One region of the Paenibacillus sp. BR2-3 genome, then DNA from elsewhere that is predicted to be linked to it. Evidence: riboswitches for the same ligand, from Rfam matches in the RefSeq annotation. Region 1 holds a riboswitch; each other region holds the start of a gene.

Region 1 (5,757 bases):
CAATGTAATGGAGCGTGACAGCATCATCGCAGCAATCAGCGCTACTGCCACAAAAGGAGTCATAATCTTGAGCTGAGCCCAGCTTGTCCCTGCAACACCTCCTGCGAACCAAAAAGCCAAGTCCTGTGAGAGGTGAAACAGAATAGCAATACCCTGACTTAGTGCAACCAGCAGAGAGCTTACTGCCGCACCGGCCAAAGTCAGGCGAAGCGGGGTCAGACCGTTATAGGATAAAGAGCCGATTCCGAATACTATAGTGGCTGCAACCGCAGCACCAATAAAGCAGAATAACATAATATACGTAAAAGAAATCGCAGGCGCAAAGGCAAAGGCCAACGCCAAAGCTGCTCCAGCACCGGCATTTAAGCCTAGCAAACCTGAATCCGCAAGCGGGTTGCGGGTCATCCCCTGCATCATCGCACCGGCTACAGAGAAGCTTGCTCCGACCATAACACCCGCGAGTGAACGCGGAATACGAAGCTCTTGTATTACCTGATGCTGCTGCAGATCCGGATTAAAGTGAAATACCGCTGCCCATACGGTGGCCAGATCAATATCAGCCGCCCCCACTGTGATGGATAACGCCATACCGAAAGCAATGGCCGCAAGTCCAAATATGATGATGCTAAGGGCTGCTGCAGGACGAGAAGCAAGCTGCCCCCGCTCAGCAGATTCCGTATTTTTCTGATTGGAGTGAGAAGATAAAAGCATGGGTCGTCTCCTTCATAGTTGATAACAACAATCATTCTCATTATTGCAAATATATCTGTTATGTACAATCTCTTGCTTAAAAGAAAAATGTGCAGGCCTTGTATCCTAGGATACTGGATCTGCACATTTCTCCTACACCGAATACTCAAGATCTTATCCATCGCATTATAGTTTCCCTATTTCACAAGGAACTTCAATACATCGTCTATAGTCTTAGAGCCGGCGGTCGCACCGCTGTATAGCCAACTGCTGGTAGAACTTAACTCATAGACATTACCGGCTTTGACCGCAGGGATACCCTTCCAGATCGCGCTGTTGATGATATCCGAGCCCTCTGCCTTATCACTGTTCACAAGGAAAATATGATCGGCAGTCAGTTCAGACAGTTTCTCCAGGGAAATCGGGTTCCATGTTGCTCTCTTTTCTGCAGGGATTTCAGTCACCAGGTTCGGAAGAGTTATTCCCAGATCGTTATACAGCACGGCTCCGCTACTGCGGGTTTCATCCACGATGTAGAAGTTTTTTTGCACCAGCCAAAGGATAGCAGCGGACTCTTGTCCAATAGCGCCGGTGATTTTTTCTTTTGCATCAACCGCTTTTTGATCGTAGTCTTGTATCGCTTGCTCCGCCTCTGCAGTTTTGTTCAGAAGCTCTCCAACTTTTAGGAGGGTTTTGCGCCAATCCTTGTATATTTCGTCGCCAATTACATAGGTCGGTGCAATCTTGTTCAGTTGATCATACTTTCCATTCTGAACATCCGCTTCGGACCCGACAATGATAAAATCAGGTGCAAAGCTTATTACGGCTTCCAGTGGAAGATCGTAGCTGATTGTAGGAACTTCTTTGAGCTTATCCGACAGGTAGTCCTGAATACCGTTTGGTACCGACCATTGCGCCACCGGTGTCACTCCCAGCGAAACTACAGGATCTTCAACATAAGATGCAAGTACACGCTGCGGGTTGGCCGGCACCGTAACCTTATGCCCCATGCCGTCTGTTACAGTCTTCTCCACTGCAGGTGCTGTCGTTTGTTCCGGTTCGGCTGTTGCTTCGGCGGTAGGCTGCCCTGTGGCTTCTGCTCCAGTATTTGCTGAGTTTCCGGTGTTGTTATTTCCGCAAGCGGATAAGAACACCATCATCACCATTAATCCTATTAGTGCAAATCTCATGCTTCCCCATCTCTTTTTGTTCAACGAAAACATTTTTACCCCTCCTGTATGTACTTGCTGTGAAGGTCGAAGGAAGTATGATCCCCGCCTTGTCTCTTTAAATGATATTGATTCTCATTATCTATGTCAACATAAAAATAAAAAACAGCGGAAATTCCTAATTTTCAGGAACATCCGCTGCTAATATTTAAGCAATTATTTGTGCAAGTGATAAGGAACCGTTGCAACAACGATATCCTTTTGATTCATTAAATAAGTGCGAATTAATATGCTGGTCTGATTATGCAGAATTGCCTGCCACCAATGCTTCGTAATAAACTGGGGAATCAGAATTGTAATATGATCCGTGGCAGCAGTCTTCCATTCAACTGTATCAATGAATTTAACCAATGGCCGCATAATACTGCGGTACCTCGAACGCAGCACAATCAGACGAACGCCGGGATTCCATTCTTCCCATTTGTGCTCCATTTTCTGAATTTCCTCTTCATCAAAACCGACATAGACGGCAACTACATTGTCAGTAAGTGATTTCGCGTAGCTTAAAGAATGGAGAACGGCACGCGTCACACCGGACACCGGAACGACAACCGTACTGCCTTTGATCACCGGCTTCTCAATATCCATCTGGATACGAAGCTGATCCGCAGTGTTCATATAATGTTGATAAATACGGAAGAATACGAACATTACAAGCGGCAGGAAAATGAACGCCATCCATACACTGGAGAACTTGGTGATAACAAAAATCAGGGTAATGGTCAGGGTGGTCAGCATCCCCACTGTATTTACAGCAAACTTGCTTTGCCAGCCTTTCGGTCTCAATCGGTACCAGCGGACCATCATCCCAAGCTGTGACAGCGTGAATGGAATAAATACGCCGACTGCGTAGAGCGGAATCAGACCCTCTGTATTCCCGTGAAAAGCAGCTACAAGCAATGCCGACATCACGCCGAGAAAAATAATCCCGTTAGAAAATCCTAGGCGGTCGCCGCGGACCATAAATGCATGCGGCATATATTTGTCTTTGGCCAGCATGCAAGCGAGCAGCGGGAATGCAGAGTAGGCCGTATTCGCAGCCAGGAACAAGATGACCGCCGTAATCCCTTGAATGAAGTAATACAGACCTCCGCGCCCAAAAGTAGATTCAGCAATCTGAGAGATGACCGTTGCTTTTTCATCAGGCATAATCCCGTACCAGTAAGCGAGGAGCGTAATTCCGGTAAACATACTCCCGAGGATCACCCCCATTAATACCAGGGTCTTTGCGGCATTTCTCTCCGCTGGAGCTTTGAAATTGGGAATGGCGTTTGACACAGCTTCTACACCTGTCAGTGCCGAGCAACCGGAACTAAACGCCTTAAGTAAAAGAAACAAACTGACGTTAGATACTACAGCGCCGAATTCAGGGATATTGGCATGCACACCGCCCGTAGCATATTTGATAACTCCGGCGATGATGAGGACAAAGATGGATACGACAAACAGATATACCGGTATCGCAATGAATGAGGCCGACTCTGTAACACCGCGAAGATTAAGTATAGTTAAAATAATAATTACTGTGATTGCAATCAGCACTGTATAATTATGAAGACTTGGAAAAGCAGACGTTATCGCATCCGTTCCAGCCGAAGCACTAACTGCTACGGTCAGGATGTAATCCACCAGCAAGGAACCACCAGCCAGCAAACCTGTGGGAATACCCAGATTCTTCTTTGCTACGATATAAGCTCCTCCACCTTGCGGATAAGCATAGATCGTCTGGCGATAAGATAAAATAAGAATGGCCAGCAAACCCAATACAGCGATTGCAATCGGCAAAGAGTACCAAATGGCCGTGAAGCCGGCAGCCACCAGCACGATCAGAATTTGTTCCGTTCCGTAGGCCACAGACGAAAGCGCGTCTGAAGACAGAACCGCGAGTGCTTTCACCTTGGATAACTTTTCATGATCGAGTTCGTTCGACTTCATGGGACGTCCGATCAAAAGTCTTTTTACTTTGCTAACCATTATTAGAACAGTTCCTCTCTTTGGTGAGTTGAAACGGAAATTCCGCGCGCCGTTTTCAATAGTGGATTTTCAAAAATGCAGGCACAAAAATAAGCATACGGACATGATCCGCATGCTTATGGCATGGTCATTATCCCACTTTTGCTTACGAGGTTAGCTGGCGGATTCGGACTGTGGAAGCCCTACGGACCCGGTATGATCCCGGTGCCGATTCACCCCTTTTGACCCTTAGGGTCAAGTTTGGTTCCCCCGTTTTTCCTACGGAAAATTCAGCGCATATTCAACTTCTCACAAGGTCTAATATTAGTCTACATAGCGATTACAGTAAAGCGTTGAAAAAAATGAAAAAAGAATGAAAAAAAGACCAATTCCCGCAAATTGATGATCGGGCAGGTTCCTTTCTTTCATTCTCTTCAATTATCCCTTTGCCCCGTGTTTTTATAACGTTTTGCCTGAATTTCGTAACAGTTTCAGAACAAATTATGAATGCCCGTCATGTTCAAGTTCTTCCTCATTCTTTTCCTCCCCGCGGTCACGTCCGGTCCACAGCAAAATGGATATCAGAGTAAACGCGGTCAGTGCCAGCAGCGGGATGGTAATAAAGCCAAAATAATTCAGGTAATCCTTGTTGCAGGGAACGCCAATCGTACAGGGCAGCACCTTACTTAGAGCAGGGATCTTCTGTTCCGCATAGTGATACACGGAGATACTCCCGCCAATCAGGCTGAGCGGCAGCACATAAGGGATAATGCTTTTGTCATTTCGATATGTGGCGATTCCTAGCAGAATCAACTGCGGATACATAAAAATGCGCTGGAACCAGCACAGCTTGCAAGGCTCGTACTTGAGCACCTCACTTAAATACAGGCTTCCGGCAACGGCGATCACTGAAACAATCCATGCCAGATACAGACAGTGGCGGCGGCAAAAGGATGAGAACCTGCTCATTGGCTTTCTGCTGCTTTGGCAGCTGTATCTATTTCTTGGGAGATCGCTTCAAAATTAAAAGGTTCATTGATCTTCAATCCGTTAACAAACACAGTAGGCGTTTGTGAAACGTTATTATCATTAGCCAGAGTATTGTCGCGCTTCAATTCATCCGCATACGTCTGATTTTGGATATCCTTGCGCAAGAGGTCATAATCTATGGACAGTTTCTCCTGCTCTGCCAAGTTTACGAGAAAATCCTCCGTTGCCCACTCTTCCTCTTCATTTCCTTGGTTGGCATAGAGTGCGTCATAGAACTTCCAAAATTCATCATTATTCTGGTGGTACACAGATAAAGCCGCAAGCGAAGCCGTCTCGGAATCCGGACCAATAAAGGTCATATTCACGAAATAAAAAGCTGCTATGCCCTGATCAACATAGTTCTGAACGATTTGCGGCTTGATCACTCCAGTGAACTGCGCGCATGCAGGACATTTGAAATCCCCGAATTCTACAATTTTGACCGGAGCGTCCTCTTTACCTAACCTTGGGAAATCGCTGTAAGTAAATTCTACTTTTCTGTTGGAGCTGCCGCTTGACCCGCTGTCTTTAGAAGCTAAAATAAATAATGCCGCAAAAACAATAACTACTAAAGCTACAGTAACAATAAGAAGCACCCTGCTCTTTTTCTTCTGTCGTTCCTGCTCTGCTCGTCGCTTCTCCTGTTTACTCATTGTCGGAAACGCTGTGCTGTTTTTTTTAGTTTTGCTCAAGGGGCGTTCCTTTCTGTCCGGTAGCGACTGGGCATAGTAAATGTAGTGTAATAATTAAAAATTATATAATTAAAGAACTCTCCTTGGCAAAAGGATTACTTGAGTCTTCCAATGCTTACCTTATTCTCCGCTTTATTGATCGGGGCCGGATGTGCCGACTTTGG
Region 2 (5,757 bases), 1.5 Mb from region 1:
TTACTGCGGATTTATTTAATGAAAGAGGGATTTCAGGTTAAGGAAGCTGCGACAGGCCAAGAGGCATTATCCATGATAAAAAAGCATTCCTTTGATATCATTCTGCTTGATGTAATGATGCCCGATATAAATGGCTGGCAAGTATGCAAGGTAGTCAGGGAGACGGAAACAGTACCTATCTTAATGCTCACCGCACGTACGGAAACAAAGGATAAAATTCATGGTTTGGGGATCGGTGCGGATGATTATTTAACCAAACCTTTTGATTCTAAAGAGCTGTTGGCCAGAATCTATTCGTTAATCCGGAGATCAACGATAACCCAAGTCACCCAGCCCCAGCAATGGGTGCTGGAATTTCCGGAACTCAACATATTTCCGGATGCCCGGGAGGTTCGTATTCAGGATGTACTGGTCGATTTTACCCAAAAGGAGTTCGATCTTCTTGTTGCATTAGCCCAAAACAGGCAGCGAACTTTCAGCAGAGAGGAGCTTGTTGAAAGACTATGGGGGCATGATTATGAGGGCGAGGTTCGGGTAGTAGACACCCATATCAAGAATATTCGTGAAAAATTGCAGAAGGCGGGAATGAGTTGCAATCCTATACAAACGGTGTGGGGAGTAGGATATAAGTTTCATATTTCCGGAGAAACCGAATGAAGAATAACCGGATCGGCTTTAAACTTGGTCTTGTGATCATTACCGTATTTCTTATCGTTTTATTATTCCTGGGTTTTGCCATTGATAGATTGTTTGCCAATTTTTATTATGCAGGCATGCGGAAAGAAACGGAGGACCTAACCTCCCACTTCACAGTAATGGCCAATTCCATGGACTCCATATCCGAGCAAGCCATGAAAACCTTTGCTGAATTTTCAGATGTCAGCATTTTCAATATATTGAAGAACGGGGAAGTCATTCTCCATTCAGGTGTGCATGATTCATCAGACCGATCCTTTATTCGGGCTTCGGACCTCTATAAGATTTTTTCCGGTGAGAAGGTAAGCTTATTATATGAAGATCCTGCCGGAATTCGTTATTTTGTATCGGGGCAGCCTATACTTGACGGGGGAGAAATAACTTCAGCTCTTTATGTCATGTCCTCTACTGAACAAATGGAGCAATCGTTAGCAGGTGTACGAAATCTATTAATGCTCTCCGGGATGGGTGCATTTTTGCTGGCCTTGGGGATTACGTGGATTATCGCTCAAATTCTATCCCGCCCTCTACTGCAATTGCAAAGTGCGACCCGTAAAATTGCCCATGGTGAACTGGAGACCAGGCTGGAAATCAAAAGCAAGGACGAAATTGGCACTTTAGCTGAAGCCATTAATAATTTAGCGATTGATTTGCAGCGTTACCGGGATACCCGTCAAGAATTTTTCGCGAATATATCTCATGAACTCCGCACACCCATCACTTACCTGGAGGGTTATTCCAAGGTAGTTAAGGATCAGTTATATGAGACCGAAGAAGAGAAGGATCGTTACCTGGACATTATCTATCAGGAAGCAGTGCGGCTTCAGCATTTGGTCGATGATTTATTTGATCTGGCTAAAATGGAAGAGGGGAGAATTTCTCTTGTACCCGATTGGATCGATTTGTCTGAACTGGTTGAGCAGGCGGTCATGAAGGTTGAATTGAAAGCAAAGGAGAAAAGCCTAAAGCTGAATTTCCATCCATCCGGAACAGCTTCATTGGTTCAGGCAGACGGGAAACGAGTGGAACAGATTGTATTAAATCTGCTGGAGAATGCTATTCGATATACCGAGCGCGGAGGCATTGATGTATATTTAAGGTTTGAATCTGTTTCAGTAACCTTGATTGTAGAAGATACCGGGATTGGTATTCCTGCAGATGAACTTCCGTTTATTTTTGAACGGTTTTATAGAGTAGAAAAGTCCCGTTCCCGTCAATATGGAGGTACTGGACTGGGATTGTCTATTGTGAAGAAGCTGGTGGAGTTACATAATGGATATATACAAGTCTCCAGTACAATAGGGGCAGGTACCCGATTTGAAATCCACTTTGTCCTGCAGCCGGAAACAGGGGAGGAAAGCACATGAAAAAAATTGAATGGCTAATTGCTATTCTCTTTATGGGAATGGGGTTAATGTGCATGACCATATCGGCAATCTCTTTCCGAAGCGATTCCCTTCTTTATTTTGGCGGGTATGTCAAAACATTTTTATTGTGTACCGCACTACTTGTCTTATTTATATTTTTGCTGGTGAAATGGTTTCATTTAGGGAAAAAACGTTAATAAAAAAAGACTTCGGAGTTGATTTCCAGGTCCTAAAGGGAAAGGGATGACCTTGCAAATATTGGCGATACAATCTGATTATCTTGCGCAATGGTTAAGTGCATGGGGAACCTGGGCAATCATAATTAGCATTATCTTGAATATTCTCATTAGCGTGATAGGGATAATTCCCTCAGTTGCTTTAACCACCGTAAATATTGTGGTCTTTGGTCTGGTTCCCGGTTTTATGATCTCTTGGGCCGGTGAGGTATCAGGGGCAATGGTTTCCTATATTCTCTACCGGATTGGTGCACTAAAGCTTAATGATAGAATCCGTTATAGTAAAAAAATAGAGTGGATGGCCAGGATTAAATCGATGAGTCCTAAACGCCAATTTATTGCGGTGCTTTTGGCCCGGTTAACACCGTTTATTCCATCGTCCTTGGTTACCCTGATTAGTGTGCTATCGGAAGTAAGTTTCTCAAATTATATGCTGGCTTCGGTAATAGGCAAGCTTCCCTCTTTATCGATCGAGGCCCTAATTGGATATGGATATGTATCTATAATCGATGGAAGGCTTAAATTAATGATTTCACTTTTGTTTCTTCTGTTACTATTAATCCTTATATATTCGCGACAGAAGGACATTAAATAAGTTGCCTATTAACAGTTGACAGGTTCAACTTACTATATTACATTATTAATAGTTACAAAATATTAACCAACTGCCGAATTTCGATTTGAAAACGGGGGAACCACTTCGGGTGAATTATTCTTGTAAGCAAGAGAATATAGGGAACCTTTAACCGAACCCTCAGCTAACTCCGTAGGCATTGAAGGGAGAACAAGTTTCTGAAGAAAGTCATTATATCTCTACTGGGAGCCGCTGTTTTATTTACGTCTACAGCACCCAGTACATTCGCAAGTGAGGTCAAGCTTGATAGTGTAGTAAACCAAGTAATAGGAACACCTTACCTTTACGGAGGAACTACCACGTCAGGGTTCGATTGCTCAGGATTTATCTTGTATGTACTGAAAAAGTTTAATGTAGACGACCTTCCGCGTACTTCCCAATCCCAAGCCAAGGTCGGAACGCCGGTCGCCAAAGAAAATCTGCGTCCAGGTGATTTGGTGTTTTTTAATACCTTCGGTAAAGGGATTTCTCATGCAGGAATCTACATAGGTGATGATCAATTTGCGCACTCTTCCAGCAAGGGTGTAAGAGTAAGTAGTTTGTCGGAGTCTTATTACCAAGATCGTTATGTTACGGCTCGTCGTGTGGTGGATCAGAAGAGTTATCTTCAAATGGAAAAATAGAGAAATAAAAAAGGACAAGCTCGTGATTACTCACGAACTTGTCCTTTTTTAGTGCATTCGGTTCTGCTTTAATTACTTATTGACTGATGAAACAAAAAAATGGTACGGCAGTAGTCGCAAGGTTCCGGTATGGGAATGATGTAAATACGTTTACATCTTTATTATTTTAACGCATTATTATAAGAAAAACTGAAAAATTAAAATAACGAAGAAGGTGGGCAACCTGTCGAAGCTCCAGGTGTTAATTGTCGATGACGAATGGAATATGAGGAACTTGCTGCGGATTTATTTAATGAAAGAAGGATTTATGGTTAAGGAAGCCGCGACGGGCCGCGAGGCATTATCCATGATCAAAAAGAATGCCTTTGATATTATCCTGCTTGATGTGATGATGCCTGATATGGATGGCTGGCAAGTATGCAAGGTGGTCAGAGAGACAGATTCGGTCCCCATTCTGATGCTCACTGCACGTTCTGAAACAAAGGATAAAGTTCATGGGCTCGGGATGGGTGCGGATGATTATTTGACCAAGCCTTTTGACACGGAAGAGCTGCTCGCGAGAATATACTCTTTACTTCGGAGATCAACGATTAATCAGATCTCTGAGCCTCAGGTATGGGTGATGGAATTTCCGCAGCTAACCATACTCCCGGATGCCCGGGAGGTTCGTGTTCAAGAGGTTGGGGTCGAATTAACCCAAAAGGAGTTCGATCTACTTGCTGCATTAGCCCAGAGCAGGCAGCGTGTCTTTAGCAGGGAGGAGCTGGTGGAAAGGCTGTGGGGGTATGATTACGAGGGCGAGACTCGGGTTGTAGACACCCATATCAAAAATATGCGTGAAAAATTGCAAAAGGCGGGCATGAGTTATAATCCGATTCAAACTGTGTGGGGAGTAGGCTATAAATTTCATGTTCCGGGAGATAAAGAATGAGAAATAACCGGATCGGCTTTAAGCTTGGCCTTGTGATCATCACTGTATTTCTGATCGTTTTATTATTCCTCGGCTTTGCAATTGACAGAATGTTTACTAATTTTTACTCAGCAGAAATGCAGAGAGAAAACGAGGAGATTACCTCCCACTTCGCGGTTATGGCCAATGCCGATGATACTACATCCGAGCAAACCATGAAGACATTTGCCGAGTTTTCGGGTGTCAGTATTTTTAATATTTTAAAAAATGGGGAAGTCATCCTGCATTCAGGAATACATGATTCAGCGGACCGATCCTTTATTAGGGCTTCCGACATCGATAAGATTTTCTCCGGGGAGAAGATAAATCTACAGTATGAGGATACTGCGGGACATCGTTATATGGTGTCGGGCCAACCGATATCCAGCGGAGGAGTAATTAACTCGGCTTTATACGTCATGTCCTCTACGGAACAAATGGAACAATCGCTATCAGGCGTGCGGAACTTATTGCTCCTCTCGGGGATGGGTGCATTTTTACTGGCCCTGGGCATAACCTGGATTATCGCTCAAATTCTATCCCGTCCGCTATTGCAAATGCAAAGTGCGACCCGTAAAATTGCCCAGGGTGAGCTGGAAACCCGATTGGAAATCAGAAGTAAGGATGAAATAGGCACTTTAGCGGAGGCAATCAATGATTTAGCGGTGGATCTGCAGCGCTACCGGGATACCCGCCAGGAATTCTTTTCAAATATATCCCATGAGCTGCGGACACCCATAACTTATCTGGAAGGATACTCCAAGGTGGTTAAGGAGCAGTTGTATGAAACTGAAGAAGAGAAGGACAGGTATCTGGACATTATCTATCAGGAAGCAGTAAGACTTCAGCATTTAGTAGATGATTTGTTCGATCTGGCAAAGATGGAAGAGGGAAGAATCTCACTTGTGCCGGAATGGATCGATTTGTCCGAACTCATTGAACAGGCTGTCCGAAAGGTCGAATTGAAGGCGAGGAACAAAAGTCTGGGGCTGAATATCAATCAATCAGGAACAGCTATAATGGTTCGTGCCGATGGCAAACGTATGGAACAAATCGTACTAAACCTGCTGGAGAATGCCATTCGTTATACAGAGCAGGGAAGCATAGATGTTTATTTGATATATGGCTCTGACTCCATCACTATTATAGTGGAGGATACCGGGGTTGGTATTCCTGCAGATGAACTGCCCTATATCTTTGAACGGTTTTATAGAGTCGAAAAGTCCCGTTCCCGTCAGTATGGGGGTACCGG
Region 3 (5,757 bases), 2.3 Mb from region 1:
GAAGCACGGTAGGGATTATGCTGATATTTTAAATGAATTAACGGAAGCGGTAGGACGGATTTCAGACGGTTATTTATTTTTTGAAATGGAGCCGGACGAATGGTGGGAACTCCCGCAGGAATCAAAGCATGAGGTTTGGGAAGCATTGGCTGAGGATCTGTTCTTTGCACTTGGCGATGAACCGGTTATACAGGTGGGAGGCGGAGTTGTGATTTATGATAAAGAGACACACCGCATTAACATCCTTGTCGGGGAAGAGGACCTGGCCTCTGTTGATCTTGTTTAATTAGGGGTGAAATCGGTGTGAGTTGCCCGGAGGCCGCAGACCGTGGTAAAATTGGTTGAGTTAAGGTTATATTAGCCTGGATACAAGAATACATTTAACTGAAAATCGACTTGATCATCCCTTGGACTTATAAGCTAAGGGATGTTTTGTTTAAAGTAAAGGGAATGCAGCGGGAAACATGAATCTTACTGCTTGCCTTTAGTAGGGGAGGAAATTGAAGTGTTATTTAATGAACAAGAGCTGCAGGAACAGGTAGTCAAGCTGGAAGGCTGGAAGCTGGATAAAGACACACTGGTGCGTAAGTACATGTTCAACGAGTTCATGAAGGGAATTGCATTTGTGGACGAAGTTGCTGCCATCTCGGAGGCTTTTGATCATCATCCTCATATTGTGATTGACTATAAAGCTGTAACGCTGCGGCTCATAACCCGTGAAGAGGGTGGCATCACTGCTCTTGATGTCCGGGAAGCCCATGAATTTAACGAAGCCTTCGAGAAGGCCCGTTAATTACAGCAGCCTCTTAAGTTTGCTGCAATATTAAATACGCCTGTTCGGCAGGGAAGTATCCTCCGTACAGGCGTATTTGATTTGAAAATCTACTTCTTCTCGGATAGCCACATCGCAACGTTCGCAATCTCTTCCGGTGCCAGCTTATCCTTGAAGGAAGGCATTTGGCCCCGGCCTTTGGTTACAATGCTGAAGATTCCCTCGGCATCATTCCCGCTGCCTTCATTCTGCAGGCTCGGTCCGATTCCGCCCTGTAGCTGATCGCCATGGCAGGTGATACAGTTAGCCTTCACTGTCGCCTCTGCCTTTGCTGTGTCCAACTGAACTACGGGCAAGGTCGGATTGTTCTGCTCCGCAACCTGTTCTTTGCCCGGAAGAGTGAACATCAGTATTACAGCAAAGGCGCAGGCGGCAAAAAACAAACCGCTCATGATCCATTTTTGCATCCCCATTCGTCCCTTCTATGTAAGCTACTCCCTACATTATAACGGAAGGTGAAGCGATATCATAGCACTTGTGGCAAAAAAATGAACGAATATATTGCCATAACTTCAAAAAAACGAAATGGAGGTATTATTTATCATAGACCATGCAATAAAAAGGTTTCTCGCCGGTTGGGGTTCGACGCTCATACGTATCCGTAATGGTAAAGCCGCATTTGCGGTAGGTTCGAATAGCCCTCTGGTTCCAGGTGAGTACCTCCAGGTCTATCTCGCGTTCAGGATACCGTTCAAGTGCGACCTTAACGATAGCATCCACAAACAATTTTCCCAATCCTTGCCCGCATAAATCGGGACTCATGCCGATGCCTAGCCTAACAACACCTTCCATAGGGAAAAGCTGGGCAAAGCCGCACAGGATCTCCTGGTCATTTACAACGGATACGTATTGCTGACTGCGCAGTTCCGGGTCGCCGAACTCAATGCCAAGAGCCTGCATTTGCTCCCAGGGCTGCCATCCGTAAATATGATAAGGGGGTTCATAATTCCACTGGCATATGTCTTCAGCGTGTTTAATTTCCATCGGAACCACATGGAAGGTTACTGGGGAACTGATCATAAGGTCAGAGACCTCCTTTCGGGGGAAGTAATCTATACCTAATTATATACAAAAAGAGCCATAATCGACTCAAAAACTTTAGGTTAAGTGTTTTGCAGACCGTGAGAAGGGTAAGAATAAGTAAACACAAAAAAATAAGCCCCCTCCAGGATTTCGGCAAAAATCATGGAAGAGAGCCTATTTGAAATTACTTACTGCACATCGTCATTGTCTTGGGAATCCGTAGCAACAGTCTGATAAGCAGTTTTGCTCATGATTCGTTTAGCGCCAACGTAGCGGTTGACGTAGTAGCTTTCGCTCAGCGTGCTGATGGTTACACCACGTGAGGATGAAGCATGTGCAAATTTACCGTCGCCGACATAAATGCCGACATGGGAAACGCCTTTTCCGTTTGTGTTGAAGAATACGAGATCTCCGGCTCTCAGTTCACTTTGTGAAACTGCAGTGCCCATTTGGTATTGGGAACCGGATTGATGCGGCAAATCAATCCCGATCTTGTCGAACACGTACAGGGTAAATCCTGAGCAATCAAAGCCGCTAGTCGAGACACCGCCGGCAACATACTTGGATCCGATAGTTTTATCGATGACTTGGTCCATCTTGGATTCAGCGAAAGCGCTTCCCGCTCCGATTGCGGTAAAAATAATAGAAAAACTGAGTGCTGCGGCTGCTAACTTCTTTTTCAAAAGTGTGAACCCCTTCCAAATGCCTACGAGGTTAGCTTAAGGGTTCGGTTGAAGGTCCCCTATGACCCCTCTTGATATAGGAGGTCAATTCACCCAAAGTGGTTCCCCCGTTTTCCTTGTTTGATTAAGGAAACTCGGCACATATTGTTATTCGGATTATCTTAGCAAGAAATACATGACAAAACGTTCGTAAAAGACAGACAATAATTACAAAAATGTTACTATAAACTTACTGCGACCATTGTAACAAACGGAGCTGAAATTGGCAATCAGCTATAACATATCTAATGTGAAAATATTGGGTATTTAAGGGCCTGGAACCGCTTGAAATCCTGAAATAGAGCTAAAAAGTAAGTTTATTGAAATATTTTTCATTATTTATCCAAAAGGTGTTTCAGCGCAGACCAAAAGGTGTATAAGGTAGAATAAGGGAATAAAAAGGAAAAACCCGGAAATGATTACGGCAATAATCAGGCTCCGGGCAATATCGAGTTTTAGGAGTAAGTTGTGAGGGGAGAATCAATCATAGGCAACAGCTTTGTACGCTGTTGTGCTCATTACTCTTTTAGCGCCAATGTAGCTATTGGCCCAGTAGGACTGGCTCAGCGAACTGATGTTTACACCACGCGAGGAAGAAGATTGTGCAAATTTTCCGTTGCCAACATAAATGCCGACATGAGATATACCGCTGCCAAATGTGTTAAAGAACAAGAGGTCACCGGAACGCAAATTACTGCGCGATACGGAGGTTCCTGCTTTGTATTGGGCTTGGGAGGTACGTGGCAAAGTTAGGCCCATTTTGGTGAACACGTATTTAGTAAACCCGGAACAGTCAAAGCCAGCGGTGCTCGTGCCCCCGAATTTGTACGAAGTTCCCAATGTTTTTGCAATAACGGTGTCCATTTTGGAGTTAGCGAAAGCGCTCCCGCTTCCCAAAGTGAATGCCATCACAAGCCCTAACGCGGCTACCGTGCACTTTTTCTTGAAGGTGTGACTTTTCAAAAGATGTAATTCCTCCTAATGCCTGCGAGGTTAGCTTAAGGGTTCGGTGGAAGGCCCCCTATGATCCCTCTCTTACGAGATCAATTCACCCAAAATATGGTTCCCCCGCTTCCCGGTGCCTGGAATTTGGCGTGTTGTGCACCGAACAAGCGACATAACAACAGTTACAGAAAGTTCAATTCGCATTCAAAAATTACGAAATTATTTAAAAGATTACAAACTTGTTACTATCATCACAGGCATCATTGTATCAAAGCCTTTTCCGTTTTGCAAATATTATTAGGATTTGTAACGAAAAAAGAGTCTCAGTTCCTAGTTTCGGGAACGGGGACTCTTTAGCTATGACTAATGACCTGCTTTATTTCAAGGAGGCTTTGCTGTGCCAAAGGTGGTATTGGGCTGCCACGCCCCACATTTTGAAGAATGTAGAAGGGAGTGGTGAAACCTGCCTCACAAGGAGAGCGGGTAGTCCGGGGCTTAGAAGACCGGTCAATCCGCACACCAGAAGTACGATAAAACCACCTGCCCCAAGCATAACCGAAACCGCTGCAGCTGGAAGGAAATACCGCAGGCAGATCAGAAGCGAGGAGAACATTCCGGTACCCCTGGTATAACCAAACTGCATATATAACAGGCATAAACGGATGATGAAGATGTAAACAAGCCATGCAAGGAGATAAGGACTGATCTGCCATAGCAGCGTATAATTCAGATAAGAGGACAGGAGCAGCTTGTATATTACAGGAGCAATCCAATAGAGGGGCACCAGTGCCAGCAGCCATTCAACCAGACTGAAGATCAAGACCGGCAGCCCATATTGCCTCATCCCCGGAAAAAAGAAGAGGCCTCGTTCTCCAATGCTTTCCTTATGCAGCTCATGAATCAGTCCAGCCCGGATGAAAGGCGACAGCACAAGCCTTAAAACGCTCATGGCCAGCAGCATCCACAGCCAGCGCTGTACATTAGAATCCCCCGTCAGGCTGAACTGACCCTCGATATAGTACAGCAGTCTGCCCATTCCGCTCCCGCCGGCCTGTTCATTGGGATACCGCAGCAGAATCGGTATGATTGCATCCCGCACGAATCCATACATAAAATAGCCCCAAAGCAGCCGGTATATGAATAGCAGCACCAGAATATAAATCTGCTCTTTCATGCTCTGTAAGCCGCGGGTTATCGAAATTCTCAAGATCATTCACCTCACCAGGACAGAGTTGCAAGCACAGTTTCAATTAGCTTCGTTACACTGAGGGTCCAACGGGAGACGGTATCCTGCTTCAGCTCCGCCAGTCTAAAGTTGTTAATATGCTTATTCTCCAGCAAAACAGAGTGCTTCGGATCAATTTCCGCCGATAGGAGCGGGGCGCTGTAGAGCATCTGGAACGTAGCGGCACCCTGCCCGTTCCAAATACGCTGAACCGTCTGACCGTCAGTAAATGTAAACTTAAGGCTGACATCTGGATAATATGTCCCCTTATTGACTACCTTCACCTGTGATTCGTAAAGGTAAGAATCGATTTTGGCAGCACTCTTTTTACGGATAACTGAAATATTCTCCAATGAGAAATCGGGTGTGCCCCCGCTGTAAACATATTGTTCAAAATAATCCTTCCACGACTTGCCGGTTACCTTTTCCACAGTTTTTTGGAAATCATCAGTGGAGGGATGGCGGAATCGGTATTTACGGGTGTAAGTGGACAAAACGGTGTCCATAGCCTTAGTGCCAATTTTCAGCTCAATATCTTTGAGAACCAGCTTACCGCGTATGTAAACATTTTGAGTGTAAGCATCCGTTCCGTTATATCTCCATGTCTCTTGGTTCAATGGCTCTGGTTTTGTGACCAGACTGGCCTGTAATGGCAGGTTGGCCATAATTCCGTACTCCTGCTCCATCAGCCTGTCTTCGGCGTAGGAGGTAAAACTTTCATCCAGCCAGGCCTCCTCAAATTCGTTATTGGCGACCATGCCGTAAAAGTATTGATGTCCGATTTCATGAATGACGGTGCGTTCCAATGAAGTGTCCGGAGAACTGCCGGTAGCTCCGAAGGCGGTAATCAGTGTAGGATATTCCATCCCCCCAGCCCCGTTTCCCTGCCCGGGAGGAACCACTATGGACAGTGTAGAGTAGGGATAAGGTCCATACCATTTGCTGAAATAAGTCAGTGCGGCTTTAGCAGCTTGAAAATAGCGCTCCTGTAATTCCTTGTGCAGCGGGTC

Evidence for each region. Region 1 has a riboswitch for cyclic di-AMP ahead of PaeBR_RS13465 (APC family permease). Riboswitches for the same ligand answer to the same signal wherever they lie in the genome.
Region 2: linked by a shared signal. The riboswitch ahead of PaeBR_RS20970 (C40 family peptidase) and the one ahead of PaeBR_RS13465 (APC family permease) in region 1 are both predicted to bind cyclic di-AMP.
Region 3: linked by a shared signal. The riboswitch ahead of PaeBR_RS00490 (C40 family peptidase) and the one ahead of PaeBR_RS13465 (APC family permease) in region 1 are both predicted to bind cyclic di-AMP.

What each region holds. Positions count from the first base shown of each region.
Region 1 covers NZ_CP126311.1:2,810,222-2,815,978, reverse strand. Annotated here, with positions in the region: gene PaeBR_RS13475 (FecCD family ABC transporter permease) at 1-711, opposite strand, end outside; gene PaeBR_RS13470 (iron-hydroxamate ABC transporter substrate-binding protein) at 888-1,913, opposite strand; gene PaeBR_RS13465 (APC family permease) at 2,076-3,893, opposite strand; cyclic di-AMP (ydaO/yuaA leader) riboswitch at 4,021-4,178, opposite strand; gene PaeBR_RS13460 (disulfide oxidoreductase) at 4,374-4,841, opposite strand; gene PaeBR_RS13455 (DsbA family protein) at 4,838-5,554, opposite strand; gene PaeBR_RS13450 (ATP-binding protein) at 5,689-5,757, opposite strand, start outside.
Region 2 covers NZ_CP126311.1:4,353,039-4,358,795, reverse strand. Annotated here, with positions in the region: gene PaeBR_RS20990 (response regulator transcription factor) at 1-657, shown strand, start outside; gene PaeBR_RS20985 (sensor histidine kinase) at 654-2,063, shown strand; gene PaeBR_RS20980 (hypothetical protein) at 2,060-2,260, shown strand; gene PaeBR_RS20975 (TVP38/TMEM64 family protein) at 2,307-2,894, shown strand; cyclic di-AMP (ydaO/yuaA leader) riboswitch at 2,956-3,087, shown strand; gene PaeBR_RS20970 (C40 family peptidase) at 3,092-3,556, shown strand; gene PaeBR_RS20965 (response regulator transcription factor) at 3,780-4,487, shown strand; gene PaeBR_RS20960 (sensor histidine kinase) at 4,484-5,757, shown strand, end outside.
Region 3 covers NZ_CP126311.1:97,823-103,579, forward strand. Annotated here, with positions in the region: gene PaeBR_RS00465 (hypothetical protein) at 1-286, shown strand, start outside; gene PaeBR_RS00470 (4a-hydroxytetrahydrobiopterin dehydratase) at 506-793, shown strand; gene PaeBR_RS00475 (c-type cytochrome) at 883-1,239, opposite strand; gene PaeBR_RS00480 (GNAT family N-acetyltransferase) at 1,367-1,852, opposite strand; gene PaeBR_RS00485 (C40 family peptidase) at 2,044-2,538, opposite strand; cyclic di-AMP (ydaO/yuaA leader) riboswitch at 2,544-2,688, opposite strand; gene PaeBR_RS00490 (C40 family peptidase) at 3,058-3,486, opposite strand; cyclic di-AMP (ydaO/yuaA leader) riboswitch at 3,545-3,682, opposite strand; gene PaeBR_RS00495 (hypothetical protein) at 3,899-4,729, opposite strand; gene PaeBR_RS00500 (M1 family metallopeptidase) at 4,741-5,757, opposite strand, start outside.